Regions from separate parts of the Tumebacillus sp. BK434 genome, predicted to be linked through region 2. Evidence: a T-box and tRNA genes for the amino acid it is inferred to sense, from the RefSeq annotation. Region 2 holds a T-box; the other holds one or more tRNA genes.
The links. The T-box of region 2 lies ahead of argS (arginine--tRNA ligase). A T-box ahead of a tRNA ligase gene usually reads a tRNA of that ligase, here a tRNA-Arg.
Positions count from the first base shown of each region.

Region 1: it encodes a tRNA-Arg, which carries the amino acid that the T-box ahead of argS (arginine--tRNA ligase) is inferred to sense. The anticodon was not compared.

Region 1 covers NZ_SLXS01000008.1:10,531-16,675, reverse strand. The annotation lists gene EV586_RS17090 (YbaB/EbfC family nucleoid-associated protein) at 1-274, opposite strand, end outside; gene dnaX (DNA polymerase III subunit gamma/tau) at 301-2,145, opposite strand; gene EV586_RS17080 (two-component system sensor histidine kinase NtrB) at 2,264-3,364, opposite strand; RNA gene ffs (signal recognition particle sRNA large type) at 3,527-3,790, opposite strand; tRNA gene EV586_RS17070 (tRNA-Ser) at 3,815-3,904, opposite strand; gene tadA (tRNA adenosine(34) deaminase TadA) at 3,914-4,381, opposite strand; tRNA gene EV586_RS17060 (tRNA-Arg) at 4,452-4,528, opposite strand; tRNA gene EV586_RS17055 (tRNA-Ser) at 4,532-4,622, opposite strand; gene EV586_RS17050 (hypothetical protein) at 4,721-4,984, opposite strand; gene EV586_RS17045 (deoxynucleoside kinase) at 5,149-5,793, shown strand; gene EV586_RS17040 (deoxynucleoside kinase) at 5,786-6,145, shown strand, end outside.
Region 2 covers NZ_SLXS01000002.1:787,582-793,726, reverse strand. The annotation lists gene EV586_RS07845 (M2 family metallopeptidase) at 1-437, shown strand, start outside; gene EV586_RS07840 (two-component system sensor histidine kinase NtrB) at 482-1,624, opposite strand; gene argS (arginine--tRNA ligase) at 1,769-3,484, opposite strand; T-box leader at 3,550-3,776, opposite strand; gene EV586_RS07830 (YkvA family protein) at 3,826-4,065, opposite strand; gene EV586_RS07825 (hypothetical protein) at 4,118-4,783, shown strand; gene EV586_RS07820 (fumarate hydratase) at 4,827-6,145, opposite strand, start outside.

The DNA.
Region 1 (6,145 bases), on a different contig from region 2:
TGCCCATCGATGCAGCGGTCATTTCGTCCACTTTCTTCATCGCATCGTTAACGGCAGCCAGCACCAGGTCCTGCAGCATTTCCACATCGTCCGGGTCGACCGCTTCCGGCTTGATGTTGATCGCCTGCACCACTTTGTGGCCGGTGACAACGGCGGTCACAACGCCGCCGCCAGCGGAGCCTTCGACCGTCTTGTTGCCGAGTTCTTCTTGTGCTTTCATCATGTCGTCTTGCATTTTCTTCGCTTGCTTCATCAGTTGTTGCATGTTTTTCATCTCATGTCACCTCATAACAGAATATGTTATTCGACCACTTCAAGATGCTCAGAACCAAAAAGCGCCTGGGCTTTCTCGACCAGTGCGTCTTTCGCTTCTTCCTCGGCGGCCGCCGGCTGCTCGGGTGCAGCCGATGCGGCGCCCGCTTGGAAATGGGCCTGGAACTTGTCCCACTCCGTCTCCATGACGGCATACAGCTGGTGGGGCGTTCCGTTCATCAGTTGGGTAAAGACGGGCTCGATGATCTCGCGGTGGATCGGCTTCATCACCGTCTCCTTGTGGATCGGGCTCTTGAACGCCACCACGATGTACCCGTTGTCGACCGCGACCGGGGTCCCGGCGAGCAGCCAGGCCTGTGCGGTGATCTTGCGCGCTTTGACATCATCGAGCACGCGCGGCCAGAACTGGCGCACGTGGGCGAGCGCTTCGGGGCTTGGATGGGTCACAATCTTATCCAGACCGCCGGACAGCATTCCGCCCTGCGGAGCAGGCGCTGGTGCCGGAGCAGCAGCGGCCGGCGCGGGCGCTGCCTGCTGCTGCGGTGCGGCCGGTGCTGGTGTCGGTGCCGGACGCGGCGTCTGCATCTGCTGTTGGGGCGGCTGCTGGTGCAGCTGTCCTTGCGGCATCGGCGGAGCCGACTGCATCGTCTGCGGAGGCATCTGGATCTGCTGCATCGGCGACGGCTGTTGGCCCTGCGGCATCTGCCCCGTCGGGGCAGCAGGCAGGCCGCCCGCGATCTTCGCCTCCAGCTCCTGAATCCGCTTGAGCAGCGACTCCGGATCGAACGACTGCATCTGGCACAGGCGCACGACCAGCATCTCGAGCAGCAGGCGCCCTTGCGACTGCCACTTCAACTCATTTTGCACCTGCGTCATCTGCTCGATCAGCTGGATCAACAGCGGTATTTCAAACTTCCCCGCCACTTCCGCAAAATCGCGGTCGTAGTTGGCGCGGTCGCGCACTTCTTCCAGGTGCGGCACCGTCTTGTACATCAAGAGGTCGCGGAAATAGGTCACGATGTCGTGCAAGAGCTGCCCGACGTCTTTGCCCTTGTCCATCAGCTCCCCGATGATGCCGAGCGCTTTCGGCGCATCGTGCTCCGCCACACCTTCCGCGAGCCGGGCCAGCACGTCGGTGCCGATCGCGCCGACCATCGAGATGATGTCACTGGCGCGCACCTTGTCGCCGCCAAAGGAGATCAACTGATCAAAAATTGACAAGGCGTCGCGCATCCCGCCCTCCGCGGCGCGCGCGACCATCCAATAGGCTTCCTCTTCGACCTCGACCGACTTCTGCTCGGCGATGGAGCGCAGGTGGTCGACGATCGGGCGCCCCATGATGCGGCGGAAATCGAAGCGCTGGCAGCGCGAGATGATCGTCGCCGGCAGCTTGTGCGGTTCGGTGGTCGCGAGGATAAACATCACGTGAGGCGGCGGCTCTTCCAGCGTCTTCAAAAGCGCGTTGAACGCCTCCGTCGTCAGCATGTGCACCTCGTCGACGATATAGACTTTGTACCGCACTTCGGTCGGCGCAAACTTCACCTTGTCGCGCAGGTCGCGGATCTCATCGACCCCGCGGTTCGACGCGGCGTCGATCTCCATCACGTCCATGATCGTGCCTTTGGTGATGCCTTTGCAGGCATGGCACTCGTTGCACGGCTCTTCGGCCGGCCCCTGCTCACAGTTGATCGCTTTGGACAAAATCTTCGCCGCCGACGTCTTCCCCGTCCCGCGCGGTCCGTTAAACAGGTAGGCGTGGGCAAAGCGGTGCTGCCGAATGGCGTTTTGCAGCGTTCGCGTCACGTGTTCCTGCCCGACAATATCTCGAAAAAGTTGGGGCCGCCACTCCCGATACAACGCGATATAAGCCATGGTAAGCGAACCCCTCCCTAGTAAAACACATAGATGTTCAACTTTAAGAGTAACACAGTTTTTGGACGAACGCAAAAGAGGCTCTCCCTGTGCAGAGCCCCTCTTTTCCTTGAAAATTCTACTCCGCCAGCGCCGGCAAAAACACGGAAAACGTCGTGCCATAGCCTTTCGTCTTCACTTTGATCCGTCCGCCGAGATCGTTGACCAGGCGCTGGCAGATCGGCAGGCCAAGGCCCGTTCCCGTCTCTTTCGTCGTAAAGAACGCATCGAAAATCCGATCGACCAGATAGTGCGGAATCCCCGGCCCCGTATCCTGCACATCGACCCGCACCATCCGCTCGCCCTGCAGGTAGTCGGTGGCGATGACCATCTTGCCGCCTGCCGTTTCGGACATCGACTCGATCGCATTTTTCACGAGGTTGAGCAGCACCTGCTTCAGCATCTCCGGGTCGGCGTACACTTTCGGCACCGACTTCAGGCTGAGGTGGAACTCGATATTGTGCAGGAGCGACTCCGACGAGATCAAGGGCGCCATCGCCATGATCAGCTCTTCCATCTCCAGATGCTCCATGCGCAGCTCCCGCGGCTTGGACAGCAAGAGCAGCTCGCCGACCAGCTCATTGACCCGGTCGATCTCGGCCAGCATCACATCGGTGTAGCTAAACTCCTTTTTCATCCCTTGTTTGTCCAGCTCATGGCGCATGATCTGCAGGAACCCTTTGATCGACGTCAAAGGGTTGCGGATCTCATGCGCCACCCCGGCGGCGATCTTGCCGACGGTGGCGAGAATCTCGTTGTGCTGGATCTTCTGCTCGAGTGACACGATGTTGCCGATGTCTTTCAAAAACAGGCAGATCCCCGCCTGCGCCCCGTCCGCTTCCCGCAAAAACGAGCTGTCGGAGAGCAGCGTCCGCAATTTCCCGTCGCGCGACAAGTTGACGATGTGGTTGCGGAAGCAACTTCGCTCCCGCACCAGTCGCGACAGCCACTCGTATTCTTCGGTCATCTCCGGAAACACGTCCCGAAGCTGCTTCGGCAACTCACCCGACCAGTCGCCGGGCAGAAAATCGGCAGCCGTCTTGTTGACCGCCAGCACGTTCATCTCCAAATCAAGCACAACGACGCCGTCGTGGTACGTCTCCACGTCGAGCCCTTCCACCCGGAACTGCGGTGTGCGCAGCCCGGAATATCTTTCGGTCATTTCAGAGGTTTGTTTCATCTCTCAGTCCCCCCTGTCATTACTGGAAACTTCTCCTCGGGGGCGGAAAGTTCCTTTGATGAACGTTGTCTCTTCTTGTCGAAGCGGCATTTGTTACAAAAATGAGAAAGACCTGTGCAGAAACTGCACAGGTCTTTTCGCGAACATCTATCAAATTTGTAGCCGTGCATCTGGCTCCGAATCCCGCCGATGAAGAGTCGGGCGCAGTTAGCTCAGACCAGGCACCCCTGCGGCACACACAAGCGGTTCCCTTAGTGCTGCTTCCTTCCGGACCTGACACGGTTCAGGAGGCTCGGTCGCGCAGGACCCAATCCTCAACACCACTTACGACCGACCGTTCCACAAACGGAAACCCTCGGCCAGACATCAACCCCGCTATAGCGGATTGCGGGTTACAGGGCACCGCTACCTCCCCGTCTAGCACGACAAACTTGGTGATAAACATAAAAATGGCGGAGAGAGTGGGATTCGAACCCACGGTACCCGCAAAGGCACACTCGCTTTCGAGGCGAGCTCTTTCGACCACTCAGACATCTCTCCGTAACAAAACTATTTAGATCGTTTGCTGCGAAGTCCCTTGAAGAACTCCTTCAACATTATACCGCATTCGTCAGCCAAAACGCCAGTGGTAACCTCTGGACGATGGTTGAACAGGTCTGTCTCGACGATGTTCGTCACCGAACCGACCGCGCCGCCCTTGGCATCCATCGCACCGATCACCACATGATCCACGCGGGACAAGATGATCGAGCCAGCACACATCGGACATGGTTCTAAGGTAACATAAAGCGTGCAGCCTGTCAATCTCCACCCGCCAAGTACGCGGGCCGCTTCGCGGATCGCGATCAGCTCAGCGTGTGCGGTCGGGTCTTTCCAGATCTCCCGCATGTTATGGCCGCGGGCGATGATCTCGCCGTCGCGGACGATGACCGCGCCGATCGGCACTTCGCCGTACTGAGCGGCTGTCTGCGCTTCTTGCATCGCTTCCCGCATGAACGACTCGTGCACGGCCGACACCTCCCAAGGAGCAGGTTGCAAAAAACCTCACCTGAGCACAAAGCAAAAGGTGAGGTCTGTTTGATAAAAGTGGCGTGCCCAGAGAGATTCGAACTCCCGGCCTTTTGATTCGTAGTCAAACGCTCTATCCGGCTGAGCTATGGGCACACATGGAGGAGAAGAAGAGATTCGAACTCTCGATACTGTTTCCAGTATACTCCCTTAGCAGGGGAGCGCCTTCGACCGACTCGGCCACTTCTCCGTGAAGAACAGTATCTATGTTACCCGAAAAGAATCCGCCTTGCAAGAGGGAAAAACAAGAAAAGAGCGGCAGGCATCTTCCGCAGCTCTTTTCACAACTTACTTCTTCTTGCTGTTGTGGATCAGGTGGCGAATCGAGGACGACGTGATCACCAGCGTGAACGCCCAGACTACGATGAACAGCAGCCAGACAAACCAGCGCGGCGAGCTCGGCGCCAGGTAGATGAGGCCGGTGACGACGAACATCGAGATCTGAATGAACAGGCCGCGGTTGAACGCTTTGCGATGGAATGCCTTATATTGAAGCAGGATGCAAATGATAAACACGATGATGTTGATCACAAAAAGTGTACTTGGACTCATGCGTAAACCTTCCTCTCTGCCGTACAATCTACCTTGACTATTATACACATTTTTGCAGGTTGCCGCGAATGGGTTTGCCGTCTTTTCATTTTCTGCCAACCCATTCTATGAACCTTTGAAATGTGTTACAATGCAATCTGATCACGTTTGCAGGAGGGACTTCGATGCCTTTACCCCAATTCATCACGGTTGAAGGGCCGATCGGAATTGGCAAAACTTCACTTGCCAGGGCTATCAACCAGCGGTACGGATACCATCTCCTTCAAGAGATAGTAGAGGAAAATCCTTTCCTCGGCCGTTTTTACGACAACATCGAGGAGTGGAGTTTTCAGACCGAGATGTTTTTTCTCTGCAACCGCTTCAAACAATTGACAGATATCTCGAACTTATATTTAAAACAAGAGCACTCGGTCGTATCGGACTACAATATTTTCAAGAATACGATTTTTGCACAGCGCACACTGCACAAGGCGGAGCTGGACAAATACCTGAAGATCTACGACATTCTGACCTGCGACATGCCGAAAGCGACTTTGATCATTCACCTGAACGCCAGCGTGGAGACGATCATGAAGCGCATCGCCAAGCGCGGGCGTGAGATCGAACATAACATCGATCCGACCTACATTCGCAACTTGCGCGATGACTATGAGCTGTTTTTGGAGCGTTACCGCTACCTGCACCCTGATGTGCCGATTTTGCAATTGGACGGGGACGAGCTGGATTTCGTGGAGCGTCCGGAAGATATGGATTTCGTGTTCCGCATGATTGAAGAAACTATGAACAAGGAGCATCTCGAACATGCTTAATCATTCCCTTTGCGAAAAATACGGCATCCCGCGCGACGCGGTGATCACGATCGGCGGGACGGTGGGCGTCGGCAAGTCGACGATCACGATGGCGCTGGCCGATGCGCTCGGGTTCCGCACCTCGCTTGAGAAAGTGGATTCCAACCCGTATCTGGACAAGTTTTACGCCGACTTTGAGAAGTGGAGCTTCCATCTGCAGGTGTATTTCCTCGCTGAGCGGTTCAAAGAGCAGAAGCGCATTTTCGAGTATGGCGGCGGCTTTGTGCAGGACCGTTCGATCTATGAGGACACCGGCATTTTTGCCAAGATGCTGTTCGATCAGGGCAAGATGAGCCAGACCGATTACTCGACA
Region 2 (6,145 bases):
TTGCCAAGCAGTTGACCCGCACGATGCTGATCTTCGTGCGCTGGAATCTCGTGATGACGCACTTCGAGCGCGACATGTACAAGAACCCGGATCAGGATCTGAACACACTGTGGTGGGACTATGTGGAGCGCTTCCAGCTCGTCAACCGTCCGGAAGACCGCCACCAGCCGGATTGGGCGGCGAAGATCCATCTCGCGGTCGTGCCGGTCTACTACCAGAACTACATGCTGGGCGAGTTGACCGCGTCGCAGCTGCAAGCGTCGATCGAACGCGACCTTGGCGTCGCCTCCATCGTTGGCGACACTCGCATCGGCGAGTGGCTGACCACCAAGTTCTTCAAGCCTGGCGCCCGCTGGTCTTGGAACGAGAAGATCGAAAAGGCAACCGGCGAGAAGCTCACGCCGAACTACTTCGTCAGCCAATTCGTACAGTCATAAGTAAAAGGCTTGGGATCGCTCCCAAGCCTTTTTTGCGGTCTTTTTTACTTCGGCAGCCGGATCGTGATCGTCGTCCCCACGCCTTTTTCCGATTGGACGTCCAGTTGACCGCGGTGCTCTTTGATGATCTTGGAGGAGACGGTCAGTCCGAGGCCGGTGCCTTCCGTTTTCGTGGAATAGAAGGGGCTGCCGAGGTTTTGGATCTCCTCGTCCGTCATGCCGATGCCGGTGTCGATCACCTGCAGCTTCACATATTTGTCTTCTTCTTCCGTGCGCACGGTCAGCGTCCCGCCGACGTTCATCGCCTCGAGCGCGTTCTGCATCAGGTTGAGCACCACTTGCTGGATCGCTTCCTTGTGCATCAGCACCGGAGGCAGTTCGCACAGGTCGGTGTGGACGTGAATGTTGCGCAGGATCGCCTGGTTCTGCACCAGCACCAGCACCCGCTCGATCACCGTGTTCAGCGAGATCGTCTCGCGGATCACATCGCTCGGCTTGGTCATCAGCAGGAAGTCGCGGATGATCTTCTCCATCCGGTCGACCTCTTCGACCATGATCCGCGTGTACTCTTTGATCTCGCCTTCCTGCTCCATCGTCTTTAATCGATGCAGCAGCTGCAGGAAGCCTTTGATCGAGGTCAGCGGATTGCGAATCTCGTGCGCCATCGCAGCCGCCAGTTGGCCGACCACGGCGAGCTTCTCCGACTGGATGATCTCGCGCTGAAACTTCTTCTCCTCCGTCACATCGCGGAAGCACAGCACGCCGCCGACTCTTCCGCCCTGTTCATCAAACAGCTCCGTCCATTCAAAATCGCTCAAGATGCGCTCGCCGACTTTCAGTTCGATCGCAGCCTTATGCATGATCTTGTCCAGCAGATCCTGCGGCAGATCCGGCTGCAGGCGCGTGATCACCTCCAGCATCGTCTTGCCGTACAGCTCCGTCTGTGTCCCTTTCAGCCAGTCGCGTCCCATTTGGTTGATCTCGACCAGCGTCAGGTCAGGCTGGAACAACAGGATCGCCCGCGGGTCCGCTTCAATCACATAATGGTAGCGGGCTTGGAGCAACGCCCCGCCTTGCTCCGCATCGCCCTGTTTTTCCAGTTTCCGTGCTCTATTGTAAAAATACGCCGCTGCTGCCAGACAAACAGCCACTATCGCCCATTGCACACCGGGTACCAAGAAGTTCATCGAATCCCTCCCAGAAGCGGGGCATGCACTCACAAGCAAGAACCACCCCGCATTAAAAGACATTCGTCATATTTTACACGAACTCCTTCGTATTTCTAATTTTTGTATACAATGGATGAACTGTGGGCTCCATTTTTTAAAACATTACATCTCAGCCGGTGCTTCCAGACCTAACAGGCGCAGGCCTTCCTTGAGCACGGTCGCCGTCGCCGCGACCAGTTGCAGGCGCGCCTGCTGCACCGCTTCCTCTTCGGCCAGCACGCGGACGTTTGCGTAAAACTTGTTAAACGCCTGCGCGAGATCGATGACGTATTTGCCCAGCGCCGACGGATCGAACTCAGCTCCGGCGCGCAGCACGACATTCGGGAAGTTCAGGAGCAGCGTGACGACCGCCCAAGCTTCCGGAGCGTCCAGCGCCCCTTCCGGCAGGTTGACGTTCGCGTTTTCCTGATAGCCCGCCTTGCGCAGGATCGAGTTGGCGCGCGCATGCGTGTACTGCACGTAAGGGCCGGTCTCGCCTTCGAAGGTCAGCATCTCTTCCAGCGAGAAGTTGATGTCGTTCAGGCGGAAGTTCTTCAAGTCGTGGAAAATGATCGCGCCCACGCCGACCTGTTCGGCCACCTTGTCCGCATTCTCCAGCGTCGGGTTCTTTTCGGCGATGACTTTTTTCACGTCATCGATCGCGTTTTGCAGCACTTCGTCGAGCAGGATGACTTTGCCTTTTCTGGTCGACATCTTCTTGCCGTCTTTGAGCATCATGCCAAACGGGATGTGGTGCATTTCTTTGGCGAACTCGTAGCCCATCTTCTCCAGCACTTTAAACACCTGGCGGAAGTGCAGACGCTGTTCGCCGCCGACCACGTAGAGTGCTTTGGCGAACTGGTAGGTGTCCTGGCGGTAAAGCGCCGCCGCCAGGTCGCGCGTGGCGTACAAGGTCGCGCCGTCCGACTTTTTGATCAGGCACGGCGGCATGTCATATTCGTCGAGCTTGACGACCATCGCCCCTTCGTCCTCCACGAGCAGCCCTTTTTCCTCCAGCTCGCGGATGACGCGGTCCATCTTGTCGTTGTAGAACGCTTCGCCGTGCAGCGAGTCGAACTTGATGCCCATCAGCTCATACGTCTTGTTAAATTCTTTCAACGACTCGTCGCGGAACCACTGCCAGAGCTGAGCTGCTTCCGCATCGCCGTCCTCCAGCTTTTTGAACCATTCGCGGCCTTGATCTTCCAGCTCCGGATGCTCTTTCGCTTCGTCATGGAACTTGACGTAGAGGCGGAGCAGTTCCGGGATCGGATTCTGGCGGACCGCTTCTTCGCTGCCCCATGTTTTGTAGGCGACGATCAGCTTGCCGAACTGGGTGCCCCAGTCGCCCAAATGGTTGATCCGAATCGGCTGATAGCCCAGCTTTTCCAATAGATTCGCCAGCGCGTTCCCGATGACTGTCGAGCGCAAATGGCCCATCGAGAACGGCTTTGCGATGTTAGGCGACGACAGGTCGATCGTCACGTTCGCGCCACCGCCCAGGTCGTGCTGGCCATACTTGGCTTGCTGCGTCAAGATCGCAGCGATCACATCGGCCGCCACCGCCTGCTGGTCGAGGAAGAAGTTGATGTACGCGCCAACCACCTGCACGTTCGCGACCGGCACACCGGCCGCTTGCAGCGCCGGAGTCAGTTGCTCCGCCACTTCTGCGGCGATCACCGGCGGCGCTTTGCGCAAGGTCTTCGCCAGTTGGAAGCACGGAAACGCGAGGTCGCCCATCTTGGGGTCTTTCGGGGTTTCCAGCATTTTTGTTACAGTTTCCAGATCGAGTTGGACGATCGTTGCCAATTGCTCGGCAATCTTGTGTTTGTACGGCATTGAATTCACTCACCTTATTTATCAGAATAGTCCAAGCAAATAAAAAAGCTCTCGTCTCTTCTTGGAAAAGAGACGAGAGCGTTGCTCCCGCGGTGCCACTCTTGTTGCCCGTCGCTGATACGGGCCAACTTATGCGTCTGCTGTAACGGGCAGACCCGGCACGCCCTACCACTTGCATGTTCAGGCGGCGTCTCCGAGGTGCGCTTCTCCGTCTGCTTCCCCGCCAGGCTTCCACCGTCCCTGGCTCGCTTTGTGTTCGGCAAGCGGATACTCTCCTCATCACAGACCTAATATTGCCTTTTATTATAACGTCAAGAGATGCTTCCTGCAACTCGGACCTGTCAGCCGACGATGCGGTTGCGTTTGACGTAGCGGTTGTACGTTTTGTAAAAGAGCGTTGCCGTGCCGATCAGGCAGGCAAAATCGTCGGTGTAGCCTACGATGAACAGAAAGTCAGGGATCAGGTCGATCGGCGAAATCATGTAGAGCACCCCGCCTGCGAGCAGCAGCTTGTCGCGCGTCGGCGTGTGCTTGTCCTGAAACATGCCTCTTACGTTTTGGAAAAAATTAGGTTTGTTCATCTTCGCACGCCCTCCTTTTTCTGCTACCATTATAACCAAGAGGGGGGAGTGTATGAAAGACCCTGCAGCTTTTTGGAAATTTTTATTCATGATCGGTGTGTTGGTGGTCGGGTTTTTCACCTTCTTCCCGGCCGATGCGGGACATCATGCCGAAGTGGCCGCCCGCTCGCAAAATATCACGCAAATCTCGCTGCAAGACGAGCTGTTCGCCATCAAGCAGCAGTTGCCTCCGGGGCGCTACTATGTGCAGGAGCTTCGCATGGCGTATCGGCCGGACGGAACGATGCGCCATCTCGCGCTGGAACTGATCTCTCAGCCCAACGCAGAAGGCAGACGTGTGAGCGCCCGCATCACTCGACAGACAGATGCATCCTACTATGACGTCAGCTACAGCGAAATCAAAAACGGTAACCAGAACGGCGACCTTGATCTGGAAGACCTGCACAACGTGCTGACACCGTATGTTTTATCCGTCATGATCCCGCAGGAGCCCTGTGCTTATGTATACGTGGAAGGTACACCTGTCCTGACCAAGATCGACTACAAGACGGAGGGGGACTACTACACCGTCCTCGACGTCCCTCATCACACGCGGGGCATGTATCCGATCAAAGCCGGCACCGGCTATCCGTTCACCGTTACGCCGATGCAGCAAGTCAGCGAAGGTCACGAATCAGGGCAACCGTTGCACCGCTTCCTGCTCACTCGCCAACAATAACGAAAAACCTTCTCCCCTGCGCGGGGAGAAGGTTTTTCTATGCTTAAAATACTTTCTCTGCAAAATCGGAGAGCTTGTTCAGGGAAAGGTTGTCGATGTCTGCATGCAGGGAGTTGCCGTGCGAGTCCATGGTGACGATCGCCGCGAAGCCTTCGACTTCGAGGTGCCACATCGCTTCCGGCACGCCGAATTCCATCAGGTCGACGCCTTTGACTTTTTTCACGCAGCGGGCGTAGTACTGCGCCGCGCCGCCGATCGCGTTCAGGTAGACCGCGCCGTGCTCCTGCAGGCCTTTCAGCGTCTTCGGACCCATGCCGCCTTTGCCGATGACGGCGCGCAGGCCGAATTTCTTGATGATGTCAGCCTGGTACGGCTCCTCGCGGGAAGACGTGGTCGGGCCGGCCGCTTTAACATGCCATTCGCCTTTTTGATCTTTCATCATGACCGGGCCGCAGTGGTAGATCACGCCGCCGTTCAGATCGACCGGGGAGGTGTGCTCCGGCTCCATCATGTATTTGTGGAACGCGTCGCGGCCGGTGTGCATCTCGCCGTTGATGATGACAACGTCGCCGACTTTCAGATCGCGCACCTGCGCTTCGGTGATCGGCGCCTGCAGCACGACGGTGCGGGTGCCGTCTTCATCTTCTGCCGGCTCTTGCTTCGAGACGACGATCGGGTCGACCGCTTCTTTGAACTGCCATTCTTTGATCGAGCCGGACGCCGCGTCGAGCACGACGCCGAGGCGACGGAACGCCCAGCAGTTGTACGCCACCGAGACGTAGAAGGAAGCCGGGAGACGGTTCATCACGCCGATCTTGCAACCGAGCAGGGACACTTTGCCGCCAAAGCCCATCGTGCCGACGCCGAGGTGGTTCGCCGTCTCCATGATGTAGTCTTCGAGCTTGGCGAGATCCGGGTTCGGGTTGACATCGTCGGTGCGGCGGAACAGCTGATCTTTGGCCAGCGTGTAGCCGGACGTGCGGTCGCCGCCGATGCTGACGCCGATGAAACCGGCGGAGCAGCCTTGGCCTTGGGCCTGGTAGACTGCGTGCAAGATGCACTTGCGGATGCCGTCGAGGTCACGGCCGGCCTTGCCGAGGCCATCGAGTTCGGTCGGCAGCGAGTATTGGATGTTTTTGTTTTCACAGCCGCCGCCTTTGAGGATCAGCTGCACTTCGACATCATCGCGCTCCCATTGTTCGAAGTGGATCACCGGCGTGCCCGGGCCGAGGTTGTCGCCGGAGTTTTCGCCGGTCAGCGAATCGACCGAGTTCGGGCGGAGTTTGCCAAGCTTGGTCGCTTCGGCGATCGCTTCTTTGATCTGCTGCTTCATGATGATCTGGTTCGCGCCGACCGGCACGT